Regions from separate parts of the Clostridium sp. HCP1S3_C6 genome, predicted to be linked through region 2. Evidence: a T-box and tRNA genes for the amino acid it is inferred to sense, from the RefSeq annotation. Region 2 holds a T-box; the other holds one or more tRNA genes.
The links. A T-box is a leader RNA that pairs with one kind of tRNA and senses whether it is charged. The one in region 2 lies ahead of serS (serine--tRNA ligase), so its partner is inferred to be a tRNA-Ser.

Region 1: it encodes a tRNA-Ser, which carries the amino acid that the T-box ahead of serS (serine--tRNA ligase) is inferred to sense. The anticodon was not compared.

The regions. Positions count from the first base shown of each region.
Region 1 is NZ_JBQHRN010000031.1:10,186-24,032, forward strand. It holds gene ACTNAO_RS10305 (HAD-IC family P-type ATPase) at 1-1,417, shown strand, start outside; tRNA gene ACTNAO_RS10310 (tRNA-Arg) at 1,483-1,557, shown strand; gene ACTNAO_RS10315 (sensor histidine kinase) at 1,590-2,486, opposite strand; gene ACTNAO_RS10320 (hypothetical protein) at 2,521-2,652, shown strand; gene ACTNAO_RS10325 (LytR/AlgR family response regulator transcription factor) at 2,962-3,675, opposite strand; gene ACTNAO_RS10330 (hypothetical protein) at 3,939-4,415, shown strand; gene ACTNAO_RS10335 (HlyC/CorC family transporter) at 4,603-5,850, shown strand; gene ACTNAO_RS10340 (nucleoside deaminase) at 5,907-6,344, shown strand; tRNA gene ACTNAO_RS10345 (tRNA-Ser) at 6,393-6,485, shown strand; RNA gene ffs (signal recognition particle sRNA large type) at 6,687-6,953, shown strand; gene dnaX (DNA polymerase III subunit gamma/tau) at 7,091-8,713, shown strand; gene ACTNAO_RS10360 (YbaB/EbfC family nucleoid-associated protein) at 8,784-9,128, shown strand; gene recR (recombination mediator RecR) at 9,236-9,835, shown strand; gene ACTNAO_RS10370 (DUF2508 family protein) at 9,907-10,176, shown strand; gene ACTNAO_RS10375 (pro-sigmaK processing inhibitor BofA family protein) at 10,204-10,461, shown strand; gene ACTNAO_RS10380 (hypothetical protein) at 10,555-10,728, shown strand; gene ACTNAO_RS10385 (DUF1015 domain-containing protein) at 10,832-12,070, shown strand; gene ACTNAO_RS10390 (metallophosphoesterase) at 12,116-13,228, opposite strand; gene ACTNAO_RS10395 (5'-methylthioadenosine/adenosylhomocysteine nucleosidase) at 13,256-13,847, opposite strand, start outside.
Region 2 is NZ_JBQHRN010000046.1:3,203-11,425, reverse strand. It holds partial or broken rRNA gene ACTNAO_RS12090 (23S ribosomal RNA) at 1-73, shown strand, start outside; rRNA gene rrf (5S ribosomal RNA) at 175-291, shown strand; tRNA gene ACTNAO_RS12080 (tRNA-Ile) at 299-375, shown strand; tRNA gene ACTNAO_RS12075 (tRNA-Ala) at 381-456, shown strand; gene ACTNAO_RS12070 (HD domain-containing protein) at 566-1,069, shown strand; gene ACTNAO_RS12065 (NAD(P)/FAD-dependent oxidoreductase) at 1,088-2,470, shown strand; gene ACTNAO_RS12060 (DUF1667 domain-containing protein) at 2,479-2,718, shown strand; T-box leader at 2,789-2,993, shown strand; gene serS (serine--tRNA ligase) at 3,063-4,340, shown strand; gene ACTNAO_RS12050 (Rossmann-like and DUF2520 domain-containing protein) at 4,582-5,445, shown strand; gene panB (3-methyl-2-oxobutanoate hydroxymethyltransferase) at 5,448-6,275, shown strand; gene panC (pantoate--beta-alanine ligase) at 6,288-7,133, shown strand; gene panD (aspartate 1-decarboxylase) at 7,151-7,546, shown strand; partial or broken gene ACTNAO_RS12030 (MutS-related protein) at 7,912-8,223, shown strand, end outside.

The DNA.
Region 1 (13,847 bases), on a different contig from region 2:
AAATGGAAATAGTAAGGAGGAAATTGATCATGTGCTTGCAGCATTAGTGCATAATATGCCTAGTAAAAATCCAACTCAACAGGCAATACTAGACAAGTATACAAAATGTCCTACAGTAAATGTTATTGAAAAAGTTCCATTTTCATCAAAAAGAAAATGGGGAGGCTTAAATATTAAAGAATATGGTTCATGGCTTATGGGAGCACCTGAAATTATTCTTGGAACAAAATATGATTCGTACAAAGATATTATTGAAAAGAATGCATCTAAAGGAATGAGAGTGTTACTTTTAGCTAAAAAGAATGAAGGAAGCTTAAAGGATGGTTTAGATAATATAGAAGAAAAAGCAATCATTCTTATTCAAGATATAATAAGAGAAGAGGCTCCATCAGTTTTGGGATATTTTGAAAAGCAAGGTGTGAATGTGAAGGTTATATCAGGAGATAATCCTGTTACAGTATCAGCAGTTGCAAAAAGAGCTGGCGTACATGCAGCAGAAAGATATGTAGATGCGAGAACACTTCCTGATAGTGTAGATGAACTTAAAGAGGTAGTAGATAGCTATACTGTGTTTGGAAGAGTTACTCCACATCAAAAGAAGAATATTGTAAAAGCGCTTCAAGCAAACAAGCATACAGTAGCTATGACTGGTGATGGTGTAAATGATGTTTTAGCACTTAAGGAATCAGATTGTGGTATAGCTATGGCTAATGGGTCTGATGCTACAAAAGCCGTTGCACAGCTTGTGCTTATGAATTCAGATTTTAGTTCGCTTCCTAAGGTGGTTGAAGAAGGAAGAAAGCAGATAAATAATTTAGAAAGAGTATCAGAATTGTTTTTATCAAAAACAGTATTTTTTGTGATTATAGCATTTGTCTTTTGTATAATGATGTTGCCATATCCTATTTTGCCAATTCAAAGTTCTTTAGTTGGAGGTTTGGCAATAGGGTTGCCTTCAGTGGTACTTGCAATGCTACCTTATGATGGAAAAGTAAGAAAAGAAGACTTCTTAACAACTATACTTAAAAAGAGTTTACCTAATGGTATAGCTACAGTAATTTTTACTACAATTGCATTTGTTATTGCTTATAATAGTAATAATGGATTGGATTATGCTAGGACAGTAGCACTTTTAGTATATGCAGGCATAAGCTTTGTGATTTTATTAAAGGTTGCATTACCTATAAATAAATTAAAAGCAGTTACAGTGGTGGGAAGTATGGCGATATTTGCATTAGCATATTTTATTGCTCTTCCAAGAAAAGTATTTTCATTAAAGTGGCTTGATATACGTACTTTAGCCATTTGTGTCATATTAATAGTTGCCTCAGTTCCTTGTATAATTATATTAAAGAAGATAATAGGAATAGTAATAGATAAAAAAGTTAAACGTAGATTATTAAAGATGCAACAATAATTAAAGTTCTATTAAGTTGACAATACATTAGAAGTATAATAAAATTGAAAATGTAGTGTCAATTTGCCCTCATAGTTTAATGGATAGAATAGTCCCCTCCTAAGGGATAGATGTAGGTTCGATTCCTACTGGGGGTACCAGATGGGTAGAAAGAAAGGCTTAACCGTAAAGGTTAGGCCTTTTCTTTACATGGAATAAGCATTTTAAATGTAAAAATATTATTATCAATATCAATATCATACATACCATTATATTTTTCAATTACAGCGCATATAGATGAGATCCCAATGCCACATTCATCATTTTTCCTTTTTCTACTTATATAATTAAGATTATTATCTGTTTTTTTGATTTTTCCATCAAAGCTATTTGATATTATAATAGATAAATTATTGGATATTAACTTTATACATATATTAATAAATTTATTAGCATCTTTGACATAATAGCAAGCTTCAATTGCATTTTCTATGCTATTTCCTGCAATTATACATAAATCATTATCGCAAATAGATAATTTCTCTGGTATGGAAAATTTATATGTTACATTTATATTTTTTGTTTCAGCTAAATTTATATAATGACTACAGATACTATTTAGTGCAATGTTTTTTGTAAGTTCAAGTGGCTTGTCAATAGGCAAAGATGCTAAGTAATTATTTAAATAATTTTTTAAATCATCAAAGCAGTTGTTATCTGCTAATGATTTTATATAAGTAAGGTGATGCCTTAAATCATGCCTGGCTATTCTTGTTTTTTCAATATTATTGGAAAGCAAAGAATATTGTTCCATTTCCATTTCTAAAAGAATTTTCATATGTTTTTCATTTTCTTCTAGTTCAGTTTGTTTAGCTGTAAATTTTATTACATTTATAATTACAAAAGTAGTGGAAAAACAACAAACCATTATTACTAATCTTATAAGAAAAAATACAAATCCATAACTTGAAGTAAATAGATATCTAGTATTTAATACTTCTAGAACACAAAATATTCCAGGTATAATAAAAAGGTTTTTCCATAGATTTTCAACAGTAATGTCCATTATAGGTTGTACAAATTTTTTCATAAATCTATAAAGAAATGGATACAAAAGTGCTATTATGATAATTCTAGATATTACACTTATTATATATGATGGCATAGTAAGAGCTTTAACATTAAAAATACTATCAATTGTAATAGGAACTGAAAATGTAAAAAATATTACCGGTGCCAATAATGATGGAATATAAAGAATTTTAATTAATGAGTCCTTTATAAAGAAACATGAGAGAACAATAAAAAATATAGCAAAGAAAGTATTGTGAAGCATAACATAATTATGACTCGAATCTGTATAATGTATTAAATATACAAATGACATCCCTTGAATTATAGCAAAAATCAATTTTGTTAACATAATTTTTTTGAAAGATATCCTTAGCTTATTTCTAAAGCAATAATATCTTAAAGGAATAAAAGGAAAGGTATTTAAAAACGAATATAAAAATATCCAAATATTATCACTAATATTGTAATTCAAAATAGTCACATCCTTACTTTTAAGTTTGTGACCAGAAAAAGTCTGCAAATTGTTTTTTGATTTTTGTGTTATCTCGGATAGAAACTAGTACTTCATCATTATTATCCATAATAATGGTGTTACCATTAAAACTAGATGCATGATTTAAGTTTATTATATAGCTTTGGTGACAACGCATAAATTCTTTATTTGCACATAATTCATCATAAAATGTGCTTATATTTTTTGAAGTTTTAAGTATTTTATTTTTAGCATGAACTAAACTACAATGATTGCCTGATTCAATATAAATAATATCCTTTAAATAAACTTTAAGTTCTATACGGTTAGAAATAAAGGTAGTAGTTTTTAATATATGTTCTATTCTAGTAAACACTTTAGAAAAAATACTGCTAAATTCATCATAAGAAAATGGTTTGCATAAATAGCCATCAGCATTTATTTTATAACTTTCAAGTGCAAAATCTAAAGATGTTGTTGTAAAAATAATAATTCCTGTATATCCTAGAGAATAAAGCTTTTTAGCAATATCAATTCCTAATATGTCATCTATATATATATCTAGAAATATGATGTTTGGATGGTCTGTATCATTAAAAGCTTTAAAAAGTTCTTCACTAGAAATAAAAGTTTTAATATTAAATTCACAAGATTTTGATAATGCAAATTTATTAATATACCCTGTTAATAAATTTATGTCCCCTAAATTATCATCACAAATATAAATTTTCATTTTTTCACCCTTATAATAAATATTGCTATAAATAAATTTTAAATACTAAGTAAATACAATAAATTATACCATATATTTATATAAAATGCTAATTCTACTCAAAAAGGACAGACAAAAAGGATAATCATGTAAAAATGAGAAACGTTTTTGAATAAAAGTTGATGAAGGGGAAGAGTATATTGAAAAAATAATAATGTAATAATATAATTTATTTGTAATGATTAGTAAAAGTTTTAATTGTATAAAAAGGGGGAATTTAAAAAATGAAAAAAATGAAATTAATAGCTATGGGATTAATAACAGCAATGTGTTTATCTTCAATGGTTGCATGTGGAGATAGCAGTGATAGTTCAACTACAAGTACAAGCAATAGTTCAAGTGAAACAAGCAGCAATAGCTCAAGTAGCAACAGTTCAAGTAGTAAGTCAGATGAAAAGGTAATTTATTCTCAAGATGTAAAGGTAATTAATAATACAGGTGTAGAAATTGCAGAAATGTATATATCAGCATCTCAAAAAAATGATTGGGAAGAGGATGTATTAGGACAAGATACTTTTGCTTCAGGTACAGAACTAAATATAAAATTTAAAGAAGAAGAAGAAGCACAATACTGGGATTTAATGGTTAAAGATTCAAAAGGAAATTCAATTACATGGACAAATATTGATTTGTTTACTATATCTGAAATAACATTAAATTTTGATTCTGCAACAGGAGAAGCTACAGCTTCATATAAATAATATATAAAATTAAATATACATGTATGTTTGCTCAAAAGTTATTTATACTTTCATTAGTGTAAATAGCTTTTTTTGTTCAAAAAAATTAAAATTTTGTTAATATTTAATAGTATGGTGTTAAAGACAAGATTGTATGATATAATAATTACTAAACTAAAATATTAAATCATATAAGGAGTGATTTTATTTGGACTCGAGTCTCACCGCACAGGTTATTCTCTTAATTGTATTAATTTCTTTATCAGCATTTTTTTCTATGTCAGAAACAGCTTTAATGTCACTAAGTAAAGTTAGACTTAGGAATATGGTTGAGGAGAAAGTAAAAGGCGCAGATTTAGTAGAAAAATTACTAGAAGAACCTAATAAGCTATTAGGCGCTATATTAATTGGTAATAATATTGTAAATATTGGAGCTTCATCAATAGCAACATCGGTGGCACTTCAGATATTTGGAAATAGTGGTGCAGCAGTAGCAACAGGTATAATGACAATTTTAATACTTATTTTTGGCGAAATAACTCCAAAATCATTAGCACAACAAAATGCAGAAAAAATATCAATAAGAATAGCAAAAATTATAAAATTTATAGTAACAGTCTTTAAGCCATTTGTAACAGTATTTACGGGTATATCATCATTATTTATTAGAATATGTGGTGGTGATCCAAATGAAACAGAACCTTTTATAACAGAAGAAGAACTTCGAACTATGGTTGGTGTAAGTGAAGAAGAGGGCGTTTTAGAAGATGGCGAAAAGGAAATGATATTTAATGTTTTTGACTTTTCAGATATTCAAGTAAAAGATGTAATGGTTCAAAGAGTTGATATGGTTGCACTAGATGCTACTTCTGATTATAGCAAAGTTAAAGAACTTATTAAGGAAGAACAATTTTCTAGAGTACCAGTGTTTAATGAAACCATAGATAATATAGTTGGAATATTAAATGTAAAAGATTTAATAATAAAAGATAATGATACAGAAAATTTCAATATATTAGATTATATAAGGGAACCTTTTTATACATTTGAATTTAAAAAGATAAAAGAAGTATTTAATGAAATGAAAAAAACAAGAAATCATTTTGCAGTAGTATTAGATGAATATGGTGGTACTGTAGGAATTGTAACAATCGAAGATTTAATTGAAGAGATTGTTGGTGAAATTGAAGACGAGTATGATGAAGAAAGGGAAGACAATATAAAAGTAGTTAAGGAAAATGAATACATAGTAGAAGGAAGTACTAAACTTCATGATATCTCAGATTTAATTGGAGTAAATATGGAATCAGAAGATTTTGATTCTGTAGGAGGACTTGTTTTAGAAAAACTTGGAAGGTTGCCTAAGAAGAATGAAAAAGTGCAAATTGGCAACATAAAATTTGTAGTTGAAGATCTAGAGAAAAATAGAATTAAGAAAGTTAGAATTTATACTTAGGTTACTAAAATTTTAGTAACCTTTTTTATTAATTAATTTTAGGTAAGGAGTATATTATGAATTATATGGATGAAGCAATAAAAGAAGCTAAAAAGGCCATGAATGAAGGAGAAGTGCCAATAGGATGTGTAATTGTAAAGGATGGAATAATTATAGGAAAGGGACACAATACAAAAGAAAAAGAAAAATGTTCCATTAATCATGCAGAAATACTTGCAATAAAAGAAGCTAGCAAAAAGATTGATAATTGGAGGCTTGGAGGCACTGAAATGTATGTAACAATGGAACCTTGTCCTATGTGTGCAAGTGCAATAGTGCAAAGTAGAATAAGCAAGATTTATATAGGAACATTTAATAAGGATATGGGAGCTTGTGGTACAGTTATAGATATTGTTAATAATAAGAGTCTCAATTCCTCGCTTGATGTACAATGGGTGTATGACAAAAGATGTAGCAACATATTAAGTGATTTTTTTGAACATAGAAGAAAGTGAAAAATCTGTCTTGCATACTGTAAATGCTTATGTTATATTATTTATCATGGAGAGATGTCCGAGTGGTTGAAGGAGCGCGCCTGGAAAGCGCGTATAGGCTTTTTTGGTTTATCAGGGGTTCAAATCCCCTTCTCTCCGCCAAATATATTATATTATTTTGTGATTTTTTGCTATTTAAATTTAAGTAATTATTGTTGTAATACTTTTATGTTTTTGTTATAATTAGTTTTGCAAATGATTAAAATATTATATAGCATTTTGTATTGATGTGGAGAGGTTTTTAGTAATAATATTTGAAATATCTCTTATTAATGGGTGCAAATCCCGTACTCTCTACCAATGCCGTGCTAGATGGGGAGTTAGCGGTGCCTTGTAACTTGCAATCCGCTATAGCAAGATTGAATTCCCTATGGAAGGTTTCTTATTTGTATGGCCTGCCCTATATAAGTGGTGTTGAGAGTTAGGTCCCACGCAATAAAAGCCCATGAACCTCGTCAGGTCTGGAAGGAAGCAGCGATAAGTGGATACTTTTATGTGACGTGGATCAATCTGGCTTGAGCTAACTGTATAGGTAACGCATATAGATGGATATCAACCTGGGGTGCACGGTTTTTTATGAATTTTAACAGCATGAAGCTTTTTAGTTTCATGCTTTTTTTAAATAAATTAATAGCACTAATTTATTGTGTTATAATAAATTAATAGAATGATTATTTAACTATATGTATACAAATGAGGTGAAAATCTTGGCTTATACAGCATTATACAGGGAATGGCGACCTAAAACATTTAAAGATTTAGTTGGGCAAGAGCATATAACCACTACATTGAAAAATCAAATAGAAAATGATAGAATAGCACATGCATACCTTTTTTGTGGCACAAGGGGGACAGGTAAAACTTCAACAGCCAAAATAATGGCAAAGGCATTAAACTGTTTAAATAGTAAAAATGGTGAGCCTTGCAATGAGTGTGAAATGTGTAAAAAAATTAATAGCGGATTAGCTATAGATGTTACAGAATTAGATGCAGCATCTAACAATGGTATAGACAAAATAAGAGAACTAATAGATGATACAAAATATCCACCTCAAGAGTCAAAATATAAAGTCTATATATTAGATGAGGTTCATATGTTATCTATAGGAGCTGTAAATGCCTTTTTAAAGACATTGGAAGAACCACCAGCTAATGTTATTTTTATTTTAGCTACTACTGATCCTCAAAAACTTCCAATAACTATTTTGTCAAGATGCCAAAGATTTGATTTTAGAAGAATAAATAATAAAGTCATAATGAATAGACTTAGACAAATAGTAGAGGCAAAAGGTATACTTGCAGATGATAAAAGTTTAGATTTAATATCACGAACTTCTGATGGTGCAATGAGAGATGCACTTAGTATATTAGATCAGGCTATTGCAATGGATGATGGGAAGATAGAATATAAAGATATTGTATCAATGTTAGGACTTGTGGCTAATGAAAATTTATTTAAACTTACATCATCTATAATAGAACGTGATGTAGAAGAGGGGATGAATGTTATTGAAGACGTTGTGGTTTCTGGTAAAGATGTATATTTGTTTATAAAGGATTTAATACATCATTTTAGAAATTTATTAATGAGTAAGGTAACTAACAATCCAGAAGAAGTTTTAGATATGTCTATAGAAAATATACAACTCGTAAAAGAACAGGCATCAAGAATAAGAACAGAAGAAATTATGAGGGATGTAAGAATACTTCAAGAAGCAGAAAATAATGCAAAAATAAGCAGAGAATCAAGGCTTTATTTAGAACTTGCAGTTATTAAAATGTGTAAAATTGAATATGATACATCAAATGAAGTTATTCTTTCAAGAATAAATAAATTAGAAGAAGGCATTAAGGCTGGTAAAATTAGTGTATCAGTAAATACTAATATAAAAAATGTAAATGTTAATAATGAAAATATTAATAATAAAAAGAATGATAGTGCTAAAACTATAAATAAAATAGAATCTATGGGGCCCGTAAATAAGGACTCTAAAATAACAGTAGAAGAGGTTAAAAAGAAATGGAAGGATATACTTGAAATATGCAAATCAAGAAGACAAATGATAGTATATGCTTCGCTTCTTACAGGAAAACCAGTAAGTTCTTCTGAGGGTATTATAACAATCCAATTTGAGAGTCAATATGCACAAAGCAAAACAAGACTTGAAATACCTAAAAATTATCAGGTTGTAAATGAAGTTATTTCAGAAGGCATGGGCGAAAGTTTAAAAGCTAAATTTACTGTCTCAGAGGATGAAACAAAAGGTCAAAGTACTGAAGATAAATTAAGAAATACATTTGGTTCAGCTCTTCAAGAGTTAGATGAATAATAAATATATAGAATTGTAAAAGAAAATGCTATATAATAGAAAATAGATTATAAGATAAGGAGGCTATATTATGGCAAAAGGTGGATTTCCAGGAGGCTTCGGCGGTGGAAATATGAATAATTTAATGAAGCAAGCACAAGCTATGCAAAAGAAGATGCAAGATATGCAAAAAGAAGTAGAAGAATCTGAATTTGAAGCATCTGCAGGTGGTGGTGCTGTTACTGTTAAAGTTAGTGGAAAAAAAGAAATTTTAGGTATTAGTATAAAACCAGAAGTTGTAGATCCAGACGATGTTGAAATGTTAGAAGACTTAGTATTAAGTGCAGTAAATGAAGCTATGAAGAAAGCTGATGAAGAAACTGCAAATAAAATGGGTAAAATAACAGGCGGTCTTAATATCCCAGGATTATTTTAATTTCTAGAATTTAAATAAATAATTAAGAAATGCAGAATGAGTATTTAATCATCCATTCTGTATTTTTATTTATCAAATAAAAGCTATATTTGAAAGGAATGATAAGCATGGATTTTTATCCTATAGCTATAGAAAAATTAATAGAAGAGTTTGCAAAATTGCCAAGTATAGGACAAAAAACAGCTCAAAGGCTTACACTTCATGTTTTAAATTTGCCAGAAGAAGAGGTTAAGGAATTTGCAAATGCCTTAGTACAGGCAAGAGGAACAATTAAATATTGTTCAGTATGTGGTAACTTTACAGATTCAGATCCATGTGCTATTTGTGGCAATCCAAATAGAGATAAAAGTATCATTTGTGTTGTGGAACAACCAAAAGATATTATGACAATGGAAAGAGTAAAGGAATTTAATGGAGTATATCATGTGCTTCATGGAAATTTGTCGCCAATGCAAGGTAGAGGACCACAAGATATAAGAATAAGAGAACTTGTTGCTAGGATGAATTCAGAAGTAAAAGAAGTTATTATTGCAACAAATCCTAATATAGATGGTGAAGCTACGGCCATGTATATAGCAAAAATTTTAAAGCCATTAGATGTTAAGGTAACTAGAATTGCTGCAGGTATTCCTGTTGGCGGCGATTTAGAATATGCAGATGAAGTTACTTTATCTAAGGCCTTAGAAGGAAGAACTGTAATAGAATAATTGATTTGTGTATAATTTTGTAATATCTGTCAAGAATATAAATAAGAAACGGAGGTATATTTTTGAACAGAGTGAATATTATTAATTATATATTTAAAATATCAAGTAAAAATGGGGATAATGATGTCCTTATTAAAGCTATAGAGCAAGCAAAACTTGAACTAGAAGCTGCTAGGAGTAGTTTTAATAATGCAGAGGATTTTAATCTTATTGATGCTGCAATATTTTCAGAAGAGGCTGCAAAGAAAAGATATGATTACTATTTGAGCATAGCTAAACGTAGAGGGTTAAGGGTAAGTAATTATTATGTGTTAGAGCATTGTACAGAACTATATAAATAGTGCTTTATATAATTTGTGGGAGGCTTTATGAATTTAGAATACTTAATATCAGGAGTGTTTGGGATTGTTATTTTATACTTTATTGTGAAAATAATAAAGTTACCATTAAAGTTAATTATTAAACTTTTAATAAATGGATTAACAGGCCTTATAATGCTATCTATTGTTAATTTTATAGGAGATAGTTTTGGGATAACAGTTAATATTAATGCGTTTACATCTTTAATTGCAGGGTTTTTAGGTATTCCTGGCGTTATAGCACTTGTTATATTCAATCTACTATAATTAAGTAATGGCTATTTTATTGATAGCCTTATTTTTTTACATAAAATCTTGTGTGTTATAATATTATATATTTAAATTTATGGAGATGATAAAATGCCAGCAGGTAATGGTTTGAATTGTGAAGTTTGTCCAGAAAAGAAGAGCAATAAATGTAGCGGAGATGACAGAGGTTGCCTTTGCTATAGATGTCCTAGGCAATTAGCCCAATGTATGTGTGTAAAATATTGTAGGGAAACAGAATCCGTTTTATATTTTGATGAAGAATAGTTTTAAAAGGCATAAGAATATGATAAAATAATAAATGTGTAATATATTCATGATGTAGAAAAATTGACCAATAGTTATAATAAAAATCTAGGAGGTAATAAGAATGGCCGTAGTAAGAGCCTTTAAGGGCATTAGACCAATTCCAGAACTAGCATCAAAGATAGCAGCACTTCCATATGATGTTATGAATAGTGAAGAAGCTAGGGAAATGGTTAAGGGTGACAAATATTCTTTTTTACATGTAGATAAAGCTGAAGTAGATTTAGATCCTTCAATAGATGTACATGATAAAAGAGTTTATGAAAAAGCTAGAGAAAATCTTGATAAAAAAATTCAAGATGGAGAGTATATTCAAGATGAAAAGCCATGTCTATATATTTATAGACAAATAATGAATGGTAGACCTCAAACAGGACTAGTTTTTTGTGCTTCAATAGATGATTACATAAATAATGTTATTAAGAAGCATGAATTTACAAGAGAAGATAAGGAACAAGATAGAATTAACCATGTTGATTATTGTAATGCAAATACTGGTCCAATATTCTTAACATATAGAGAAAACAAAGAAATTTCATCAATAATAAATGCATGGGTTCAAAAGAAACCTGAATATGATTTTGTATCTGAAGATGGAATAAGCCATATTGTATGGGTAATTGATGATGCAGATACTGTAAATAGAATAACAACTTTATTTAAAGGTGTAGAAAATCTATATATTGCAGATGGACATCATAGATCAGCATCAGCAGTTAAAGTTGGACTAAAAAGAAGAAAAGAAAATCCAAATTATACTGGTGATGAAGAATTTAATTATTTCTTATCAGTTGCATTCCCAGATAATGATTTAATGGTTATGGATTATAACAGAGTAGTTAAAGATTTAAATGGATTAACTGTAGATGAACTAATTGAAAAGTTAAAAGAGAAATTTGTTGTAACAGAACAAAATGAAGCTGTAAAGCCTTCTAAAAAACATACATATGGTATGTATGTAGATAACAAATGGTACAAGCTTGAAGCAAAAGATGGAATATTTAATGTAAATGATCCTATAGATAGTTTAGATGTTGCAATTCTTCAAAACAATGTGCTAACTCCTATTTTAGGAATTGAAGATGTTAGAACTTCTGATAGAATAGATTTTATTGGAGGTATAAGAGGCATTAAGGAACTTGAAAGAAGAGTTCATACTGATATGAAAATAGCATTTTCAATGTTTCCAACTGAAGTTAGTGATATTATGAAGGTCGCAGATATTGGAGAAGTTATGCCACCTAAATCAACTTGGTTTGAACCAAAATTAAGAAGTGGATTATTTATTCATAAATTAAATTAATAAAATAGCATTATTATTTGAGTAAACAAATAATAATGCTATTTTTTAATTATATATATTTATTAATGCTATTTCACTATGACCAGTTGTCCTTATTGGTGGTCCCCATGTTCCATAACCAGAACTTACTATAACATTTGTATCATTAATTTTTTTGTAGCCATAGCCAATGGGAGATATCTTATTGACAACAAAGTTAAATGGAAAAAGCTGACCATTGTGAGTATGACCTGATACTTGAATATCAATACCATTTTCTATAGAATCCTGCATATTATTAGGAGAATGATCAATTACAAGAGTTGGTTTTGATTTATCAATATCGCTTATTATACTATTTAGTGAATTTCTTTCTGATACATATGAATTAGAAGAGATTGTACTTATACTTGGATCAACTCTGCCTATTATATATAAATCATCATTTATTAATGAATAATCATCATTTAAAACTGTTATATTATTTTCTCTTAGTATATTAGAAAGCCTTTCTATTTGTTGTGTATAACAATCGTGATTCCCAAGAGCAAAAAAAGTACCATATTTACTTTTTAGATTTGATAAAACAGATAAGTCAGTTTCATGTAAAGCAATATCTAAATCACTGTCTATCAAGTCGCCAGCAATTACAATTATGTCAGGGTTCAAATCATTTATTTCTGTAATCATTTTATTTAAATGTGATTGTCCAAAAGTATATCCAATGTGAATATCAGAAATTAATGCAACTTTCATTGAAGAAGTATTTTCTAATTTTGTTTCCATTTGTACATCATAATTTTTAATTTTTGTTGTATTTTCAAAATAAAAACCACAAATAACTAAAATTATAGAGAGTACTATTGAAATAGAATAATAATCTAATTTCCCATTTTTAAATATAAGAGTAAGAAAAAATGAAATAGTAAATAACAATATCATATATACAAATAATCCTAAATAAATACATCCTATATTGTATATTATTTTTGTTGCTGAAAATGGCAAGATTTTTGGAAATATTTCAGCTATAACAAAGGAAAAAGCTATAATTAAGAATATTATCCAAAAAATAATTTTGCAATTAGTTTTTTCTATCAACAAGGATTTTTGAATTCTAATGCCTACCATTATATTTAATATTAGGTATACAATAAGTACAGGAAATATTCTGAGCATTTTAATTCCTCCATAAAATAATGCTTATTATAGTTGTGTAAGCATTTCTTTTAATATGGCAGTAGAATGTTTAACTGCAATAGGAGTAAATTTAGCATAATCCATATGTGCACCATTATTTGCGTTATCAGATATAGATCTTATAACAACAAAAGGAATATTGTTTAAATAGCAAGTGTGGGCTATACTAGCTCCTTCCATTTCACAAGCCATTGCATTAAATTCTTTTTCAAGCCATTTTATTTTTTCAACATCAGCTACAAATACATCTCCAGATACAATTCTGCCACTAAAAGTATTTATATCGTTTATGTTTTTGCAAGCTTCTTTTGCTTTTTCAATTAAATATGGATCGCATTTAAAATCAAAAGTATCAAGTCTTGGGATTTGCCCATGTGGATCTCCAAAAGCAGTGGTATCTATATCGTGTTCTACTAAATTTTCTGCAACAACAACATCACCAGGATAAATATCCTTAGAAATTCCTCCTGCAACACCTACATTAATAACTTTATCAACTTTGTATTCTGAAACAAGTATTTGAGTGCATATAGCTGCATTTACTTTACCAATACCACATACTACTGCAACTACATCGTTGTTCCATAATTTTCCCTTG
Region 2 (8,223 bases):
GTTGATAGGTCAGAGGTGTAAGTGTGGTAACATATTAAGCTGACTGATACTAATAGGTCGAGGGCTTGACCAAATGAACAAAGAAGGCAAGTATATGTGCAATTTTGAAAGAATAAATCTTTCAAATTGGTGTTGACAATTCAGGAAGAACCTATTATAATACTTATTGTATTATCTGGTGATTATGGCGTAGAGGAAACACTCCTTTCCATTCCGAACAGGACAGTTAAGCTCTATAGCGCTGATGGTACTGCATGGGGGACTGTGTGGGAGAGTAAGACGTCGCCAGGTTCAATTTGGATCTTTAGCTCAGTTGGTTAGAGCAACCGGCTCATAACCGGTAGGTCCGGGGTTCGAGTCCCTGAAGGTCCACCATTCTTGGGGGTATAGCTCAGCTGGGAGAGCACCTGCCTTGCACGCAGGGGGTCAAGGGTTCGAATCCCTTTATCTCCACCATATTATAAGCTATGAATTTATTCATAGCTTTTTTTGTTTTATATTTTAGTAAAATTGCAATATTATTATGTAAATGATATATTAAATATAGTTGTAGGTGAAGTTTAATATGAATAGAATAAAACAACTTATATGGGCTATAACTTCTAGATATAAAAATATAGATGGAGATTTTTTAAAAAAATATTTAAATGAAAATGAACTTAGTTTATTTAATAAATTAAATATTTCTGAAAAACATCATAGTATAAGGGTATGTAAAGATTCTATTGAATATATTAATAATAGTAGTATAAAAAACAAAATAGATACTAATAAAATGGCTAAAATTGCATTATTGCATGATATAGGAAAAATAAATAAATCATTAAGTGTATTTGATAAATGTATGGTGGTTATATTAGATAAGGTTACTAAAGGTGGTCTTAAGAAATTTAATAATAATATGAAGATAGATGTATATTATAATCATGGAAGAATGGCATATGAATTATTAAAAAATATAGGAAATTATGATAAAGAATTTTTACAAGCAGTACAAATGCATCATTCAAAAGAAACATATAAAAATATTTATTTACAAATACTAAAAGAGATGGATGATAAAAATTAAGCTTTAGGAGGGGTAACAATGGATTACGATGTGTTAATACTTGGTGGAGGAATTGTAGGTTGTGCAGTTGCTTATGAACTATCAAAATATAATTTTAATATTGCATTAATTGAAAAAAATTATGATATAGTAGATGATATATCATTTATAAATACATCAGTAATTTATGATGGCTCTGAAACTTGTAATGATGTTATGGCAACATTAGAAATGGGTGGTAGTAGATTAATTAAAGAAGCTTGCAAAAAATTTAATGTAGAATACAAGGATGTAGGAGCATTAAGAGTTGCATATACTACTGAAGAAGAAAAGAAAATAAGGGAATTGTATGATAACTCATTAAAAAAAGGAATTAATGATGTATCTCTTCTTTCTAAAGATGAAATAAAGAAAATTGAACCAAACTTAAAAGATGGATATAGGATGGGTATGTTTTCAAAAAATGTTTCACTTATAAATCCTTACGAATTAGCTATATCATATGGTGAAATAGCTGCTGATAATGGTGTTAATTTTAGATTTGATGAAGAAGTATTAAGCATCGAAAAAAATAAAAAGGGATTTAGAGTAGTTACTAATAAAAATAAATTTTCATGTAGAATTGTTATAAATACGGTTTTAAGTGATGAAGATTCACAATATAAAGAACTTAATGATTCTTTTAGAGTTATGAATTATTTTATTATAGATGAAAATATGAAAAATTCTCTAAATAATATAATAATAAATGAAAGTAATGAGGAAGAATTTGTAATGAATATTCCTAGCTTGCAAGGAGGCAACATAGTTGCAGTAAAGGATAATAGTGAATTAACTGTACAAGAAAAGATAAATAGATCAAGAAGAATTATAAATGATGTGGATGAAAAATATCTATGTATTAATTTTACAAATAAAAAAAATAATTTAATGGTTATTGATGATAGTGAACTTAAAGATGGATATATAAAAGTTACAGGAAGTCATTATGCAAAGGTAACATTAGCACCAGCAATAGCTAAGGCAATAACAGATACCATAGCTGAACAAAGTAGTGTTACTTTAAAAAGAGATTTTGTTGATAGAAGAAGGCAATTTTATAAATTTAAAGATATGACAAATTGTGAGCGTAATGAATTAATAGCTTTAGATAAGAGATATGGAAATATGATATGTATATGTAATCAGGTTACTGAGGGAGAAATTGTAGATAGTATTAGAAGGCCATTAGGAGCTAGAACTGTTGAAGGGGTAAAAAAAAGAACAGGTGCAGGACTTGGTAATTGTTTTGGAACATATTGTTCTAGAAAGATAATAAAAATACTTGCTAAAGAAATGGACAAAATGCCAACAGAGATAGTTGAAGATTCTAAGGAATCAAAAATATGGGTTAGTAGAATAAAGGAATTTGATGAAGTATAGAAGAGGCGATTATAATGAAAGATATTTTTACAAGTCTGATTAGAATAAAAGATGATGATAAACATAAAGTTGTATCAGTGAAGAGTAGTAAGGAAATTGACAGAACATTATTTATTGAATTTTCAAAGGTAATTTCAAGACTATATGTTAGTCCACCAATAGAAATTGGTCATGTAATATGTAGAAATGTTTTAAACACAGGGGTAGATATTATATGTACTAAAACAATAGAAAAAGAAAAAAAATAATTATAAAAAATATTATATATATTGACAATTATATATAAAGTGTAATATAGTAATAATTGTATTTAAATAAAGTAAACTGTTGAAGAGGCTAGTAGTATTAATTCAATCTTAAGAGAGTCAGTGGTTGGTGTAAACTGATGTTTGTTTTTTTATGAATCCACCTTGGAGGGACTGTGATGAGCAGTACGGGAAATCGTTAATTTTTTTGAGTGGGTAAAATGAATCTATTTTACCAATTAGGGTGGCAACGCGGATATTATACTTTCGTCCCAATTTTTTGGGGTGGAAGTTTTTTTATTTATAAAAATTATTAAAAATATAAGTATATATAAGGGAGAATATTTATGTTAGATTTAAAGTTTTTAAGAGAAAATCCAGATTTAGTAAAGGAAAATATTAAAAAGAAATTTCAAGATGAAAAACTTAAAATGGTAGATGAAGTAATTGAACTTGATGCTGAAAGTAGAAAAGTTCAAACAGAAGCAGATGAACTTAGAGCAAACAGAAACTCAGTATCTAAAAAAATTGGTGCATTAATGGGGCAAGGTAAAAAAGAAGAAGCACAAAAATTAAAAGAACAAGTAACTAAAGATGCTGATAGACTTAATGAATTACAGGAAAAAGAAACAAAACTTCAAGAAGAAGTAAGAAAAAGAATGCTTGTTATTCCTAATATAATAGATCCTTCAGTACCAATAGGTAAGGATGATAGTGAAAATGTTGAAGTTGAAAGATTTGGTGAACCTAAAGTTCCAGATTTTGAAATTCCATATCATACAGATATAATGGAAAAGTTAAATGGTATAGATTTAGACAGTGCAAGAAAAGTTGCTGGTAATGGTTTTTATTATTTAATGGGAGATATAGCAAGATTACAATCAGCTATACTTTCTTATGCCAGAGATTTTATGATAAATAAAGGATTTACATACTGTATACCACCATTTATGATTCGTAGCAATGTTGTTACAGGTGTTATGAGTTTTAATGAAATGGAAGAAATGATGTATAAAATTGAAGGTGAAGATTTATATTTAATTGGAACTAGTGAACATTCAATGATAGGTAAGTTTATTGATACAATAATAAAGGAAGAAGAACTTCCAAAAACATTAACAAGCTATTCTCCATGTTTTAGAAAAGAAAAAGGGGCTCATGGAATAGAAGAAAGAGGAGTATATAGAATACACCAATTTGAAAAACAAGAAATGATAGTTGTATGTAAACCAGAAGATAGCAAAATGTGGTTTGATAAATTATGGCAAAACACAGTAGAATTATTCCGTTCATTAGATATACCAGTTAGAACTTTAGAGTGTTGTTCTGGAGATTTAGCAGATCTTAAAGTTAAATCTATTGATGTGGAAGCTTGGTCACCAAGACAAAAGAAATATTTTGAAGTTGGAAGTTGTTCAAATCTTGGAGATGCTCAAGCTCGTAGATTAAAAATACGTGTATCAAAAGGTAAGGAAAAATATTTTGCACATACATTAAATAATACAGTAGTTGCTCCACCAAGGATGTTAATTGCTTTCCTTGAAAATAACTTAAATGAAGATGGAACTGTTAATATACCAGAAAAATTGAGACCATATATGGGTGGAATGGAAATAATAAAATAGTTCATTTAAAAATTTTATAATACACTCTATAAAATTTTATAATATTTTAAATAAGAGCATGTAAATAATTTATTATGTGCTCTTATTTTATATTAGTACAAATTGTATTTGTGTTTTTTAGATAATTGTGATACATTATCTTTTGGGTGGTATTTTATTAGAAAGCTGCACCAATTAATTTGATGATTATTATTTATAGTTAAAAAGTATTGCACTCTAGTTTTGGAGGTGATAACAAATAATGGATTCTAAGTTCAAAAATTATAAATTTGGGTTTATTGGAGCTGGAAAAGTTGGATTTTCTATTGGAAAATATTTTTCAGATAATAACTTAAATTTATCAGGATATTATAGTAAAAACATTGCTTCAGCAAAAGAGGCTGCAATGTTTACAAATTCAAGTTATTTTACTACATTAGAAGAAATAATAAAAAATAGTGATATTATTTTTATTACTACTCCAGATGATATTATAAAATATATATGGGATAGTATAAATAAAGAACTAATAAATAATAAAATTATTTGCCATTGTAGTGGCTCATTATCATCAGAGGTCTTTTCTAATATTGAGAATCATAATTCATATGGTTATTCAATTCATCCGTTATTCGCATTCAGTGATAAATATAATTCTCATAAAACATTAAACAAAGCTTTTATAACAATTGAAGGTTCACAAAAATATATGGATTATTTTATTAATATGTTTACATCTTTAGGTAATAAAGTAAAAGTAATAAGTAAAGAAAATAAAAATATGTATCATGCATCAGCAGTTGTTGTAAGTAATCAAGTTGTTGCATTAATAAAGATGGGTATAGATCTTTTAGTTAAATGTGGCTTTAATGAAAAAGAAGCAAATGAAGCTTTATATCCACTTATAGCAAATAATATTAATAATATTCATGAAAAAGGGGTAGTAGATAGTTTAACAGGTCCTATTGAGCGATGTGATATAGAAACTGTAAAAAAACATTTATTATGCTTAGATGATGAAGAGAAAAAGCTTTATAAAATGTTATCAATGAGACTTATTGAAATATCAAAAATAAAAAATAAAAACAGAAATTATACAGAATTAGAAAATGTGATGGGAGAGTAAAAATGAAAAATACAGTATTAACATTTAAAGATCAAAAGGAAAAGAAAGATAAAATAACAATGCTTACAGCATATGATTATTCTACTGCAAAGCTTATTGACGAAGCAGGAGTTAATTCTATATTAGTTGGAGATTCTCTAGGAATGGTATGTTTAGGATATGAAGATACAATATCTGTAACAATGGAAGATATGATACATCATACAAGAGCTGTATCAAGAGGAGTTAAAAATGCATTAGTAGTCGCAGATATGCCATTTATGTCATATCAAACTTCAGTATACGATGCTGTTGTAAATGCAGGAAGACTTATGAAAGAAGGAAGAGCTAATGCAGTAAAGCTTGAGGGTGGTTTAGAAGTAGTAGATCAAATTAAAGCAATAGTAGATGCTTCAATTCCTGTAGTAGCTCATTTAGGTTTAACACCTCAATCAGTAAATGCCTTTGGTGGTTTTAAAGTGCAAGGAAAAAGTGAAGAAGCTGCTAGAAAATTAATAGAATCTGCAAAAGCAGTTGAAAAAGCAGGTGCATTTGCTGTAGTATTAGAATGTGTACCAGCTAAACTTGCAAAACTTATATCTGAAAAATTAACTATACCAACAATTGGTATAGGGGCAGGTAATGGATGTGATGGACAAGTTTTAGTTTATCAAGATATGCTTGGAATGTTTTCAGATTTTGTACCTAAATTTGCAAAGCAATATGCAAAGCTTGGAGATCAAATGAAAGATGCATTTAAGTCATATATAGCAGAAGTTAAGGATGGAGTATTTCCAGCTGAAGAAAATACTTTTAAAATAGACGATGAAGTAATAAATAAATTATATTAGGAGTGAAATAAATTGGAAATAGCAACTAAAATTGTTGATGTAAGAACAAAGGTTAATGAATGGAAAAAGCAAGGTTTAAAGGTTGGTTTAGTTCCAACAATGGGTTATTTACATGAGGGACATAAAAGTTTAATTGAAAGAGCTGTAAAAGAAAATGATAGAGTAGTTGTAAGTGTATTTGTAAATCCAATTCAATTTGGTCCAACAGAAGATTTAGCTACTTATCCAAGAGATTTAGAAAGGGATAGTGCCTTATGTGAAGACGCAGGTGCAAATCTTATATTCCATCCAGAAAAAGAAGAAATGTATTTTGATGATTTCTGCACTTATGTAGATATGGATAACTTAACAAAAGTTCTTTGCGGTAAAACTAGACCTATACATTTTAGAGGTGTATGTACAGTTGTATCAAAGTTATTTAATATAGTTAAACCAGATAGAGCATATTTTGGTCAGAAAGATGCACAACAACTTGCAGTGGTAAAGAGAATGGTTAGGGATTTAAACATTGATATTGAAATAGTAGGATGCCCAATAATTAGAGAAGAGGATGGACTTGCTAAGAGTTCAAGAAATACTTATTTAAGTAAGGAAGAGAGACAAGCAGCAACAATATTGAGTAAATCGTTGAAGGCTGCTAAAAAGGCTATAGAAGATGGAGAAAAGGATTCTAATAAAATAGTACAAATAATAGAAGACATGATAAATACAGAAAAACTTGCTAAAATTGATTATGTGGAAACAGTTAATTCATTAACAATGGAACATGTAGATAAAATAGAAGGATCAGTTTTAGTTGCTATGGCTGTTTACATTGGAAAAACAAGATTAATAGATAACTTTATCTATGAAGTATAATTTAGGAGGATTCCCAAATGATGATAACAATGCTAAAAGGAAAAATACACAGAGCTACAGTAGTTCAAGCAGAGCTTGATTATGTAGGAAGCATAACAGTTGATGCAGATCTTTTAGATGCAGCTGGAATTATGGAATATGAAAAAGTTCAAATAGTAGATGTTAACAATGGAAGTAGATTTGAAACATATACAATAGCAGGAGAAAGAGGATCAGGACTTATTTGTTTAAATGGTGCTGCTGCTAGATGTGTGCAAGTTAATGATAAAGTAATTCTTATGGCTTATTGTGAAATGGACAGTGAAGAAGCAAAAAATCATAAACCAAAGGTAGTATTTGTTGATGATGATAATAAAATATCAAGAATATCAAGATATGAAAAACATGGAAGATTAGAAAATCAACAAGATTAGAAAGATGCTCCACTTATAAAGTGGAGCATTAATTTATTATAGCAACATATTATTATTTATAGTATAACGTAATAAAGATAGATTTTAATTATAAGAGAGGTCGTTTGTGTGAGTGTCTAGTATCTTAATATAAAAAGTTAATAATAATTCTAAAAAATATGGGGTGTATACCTTTATTTGTTGTGGAATTATTTAAATTATTAAGATGCAAGCACAGAATTATAAATTTTAAAATATTTAAGGTTATTTATATAAGTATATCCTTAATTAATTATTATAGCTGTGGTTATCCATGGCTATTTTTTTAAAAACAAAATCTATCTAAGTTAAATTCTTTAGCTTGCAAAAGTTTAAGGAGATTTAAAATGAATAAAGTTGTATTAGAAAAGTTACATTATGATAAATTAAAGGAAAAAGTTAAGGAATATTGTGTTATTGGACTTGGAAAGGAATTAGAGGTTGTATAAAGGTAAAAAAATTTATTGAGAATAAACAAGGATATGCACCTACACTTTATGCATATGGTAAAAATTTATCTGAATTAAATTTTATTGTTGATGAAATTAATATATGTATTAAGGGGAATAGAGTTGATTCTAATGCCAGTAGTGAGTTAAAGAAAATCAGAAGACATATAGATATATGTGAAGGAAATATTAAAGAAAAGTTAGAAAGAT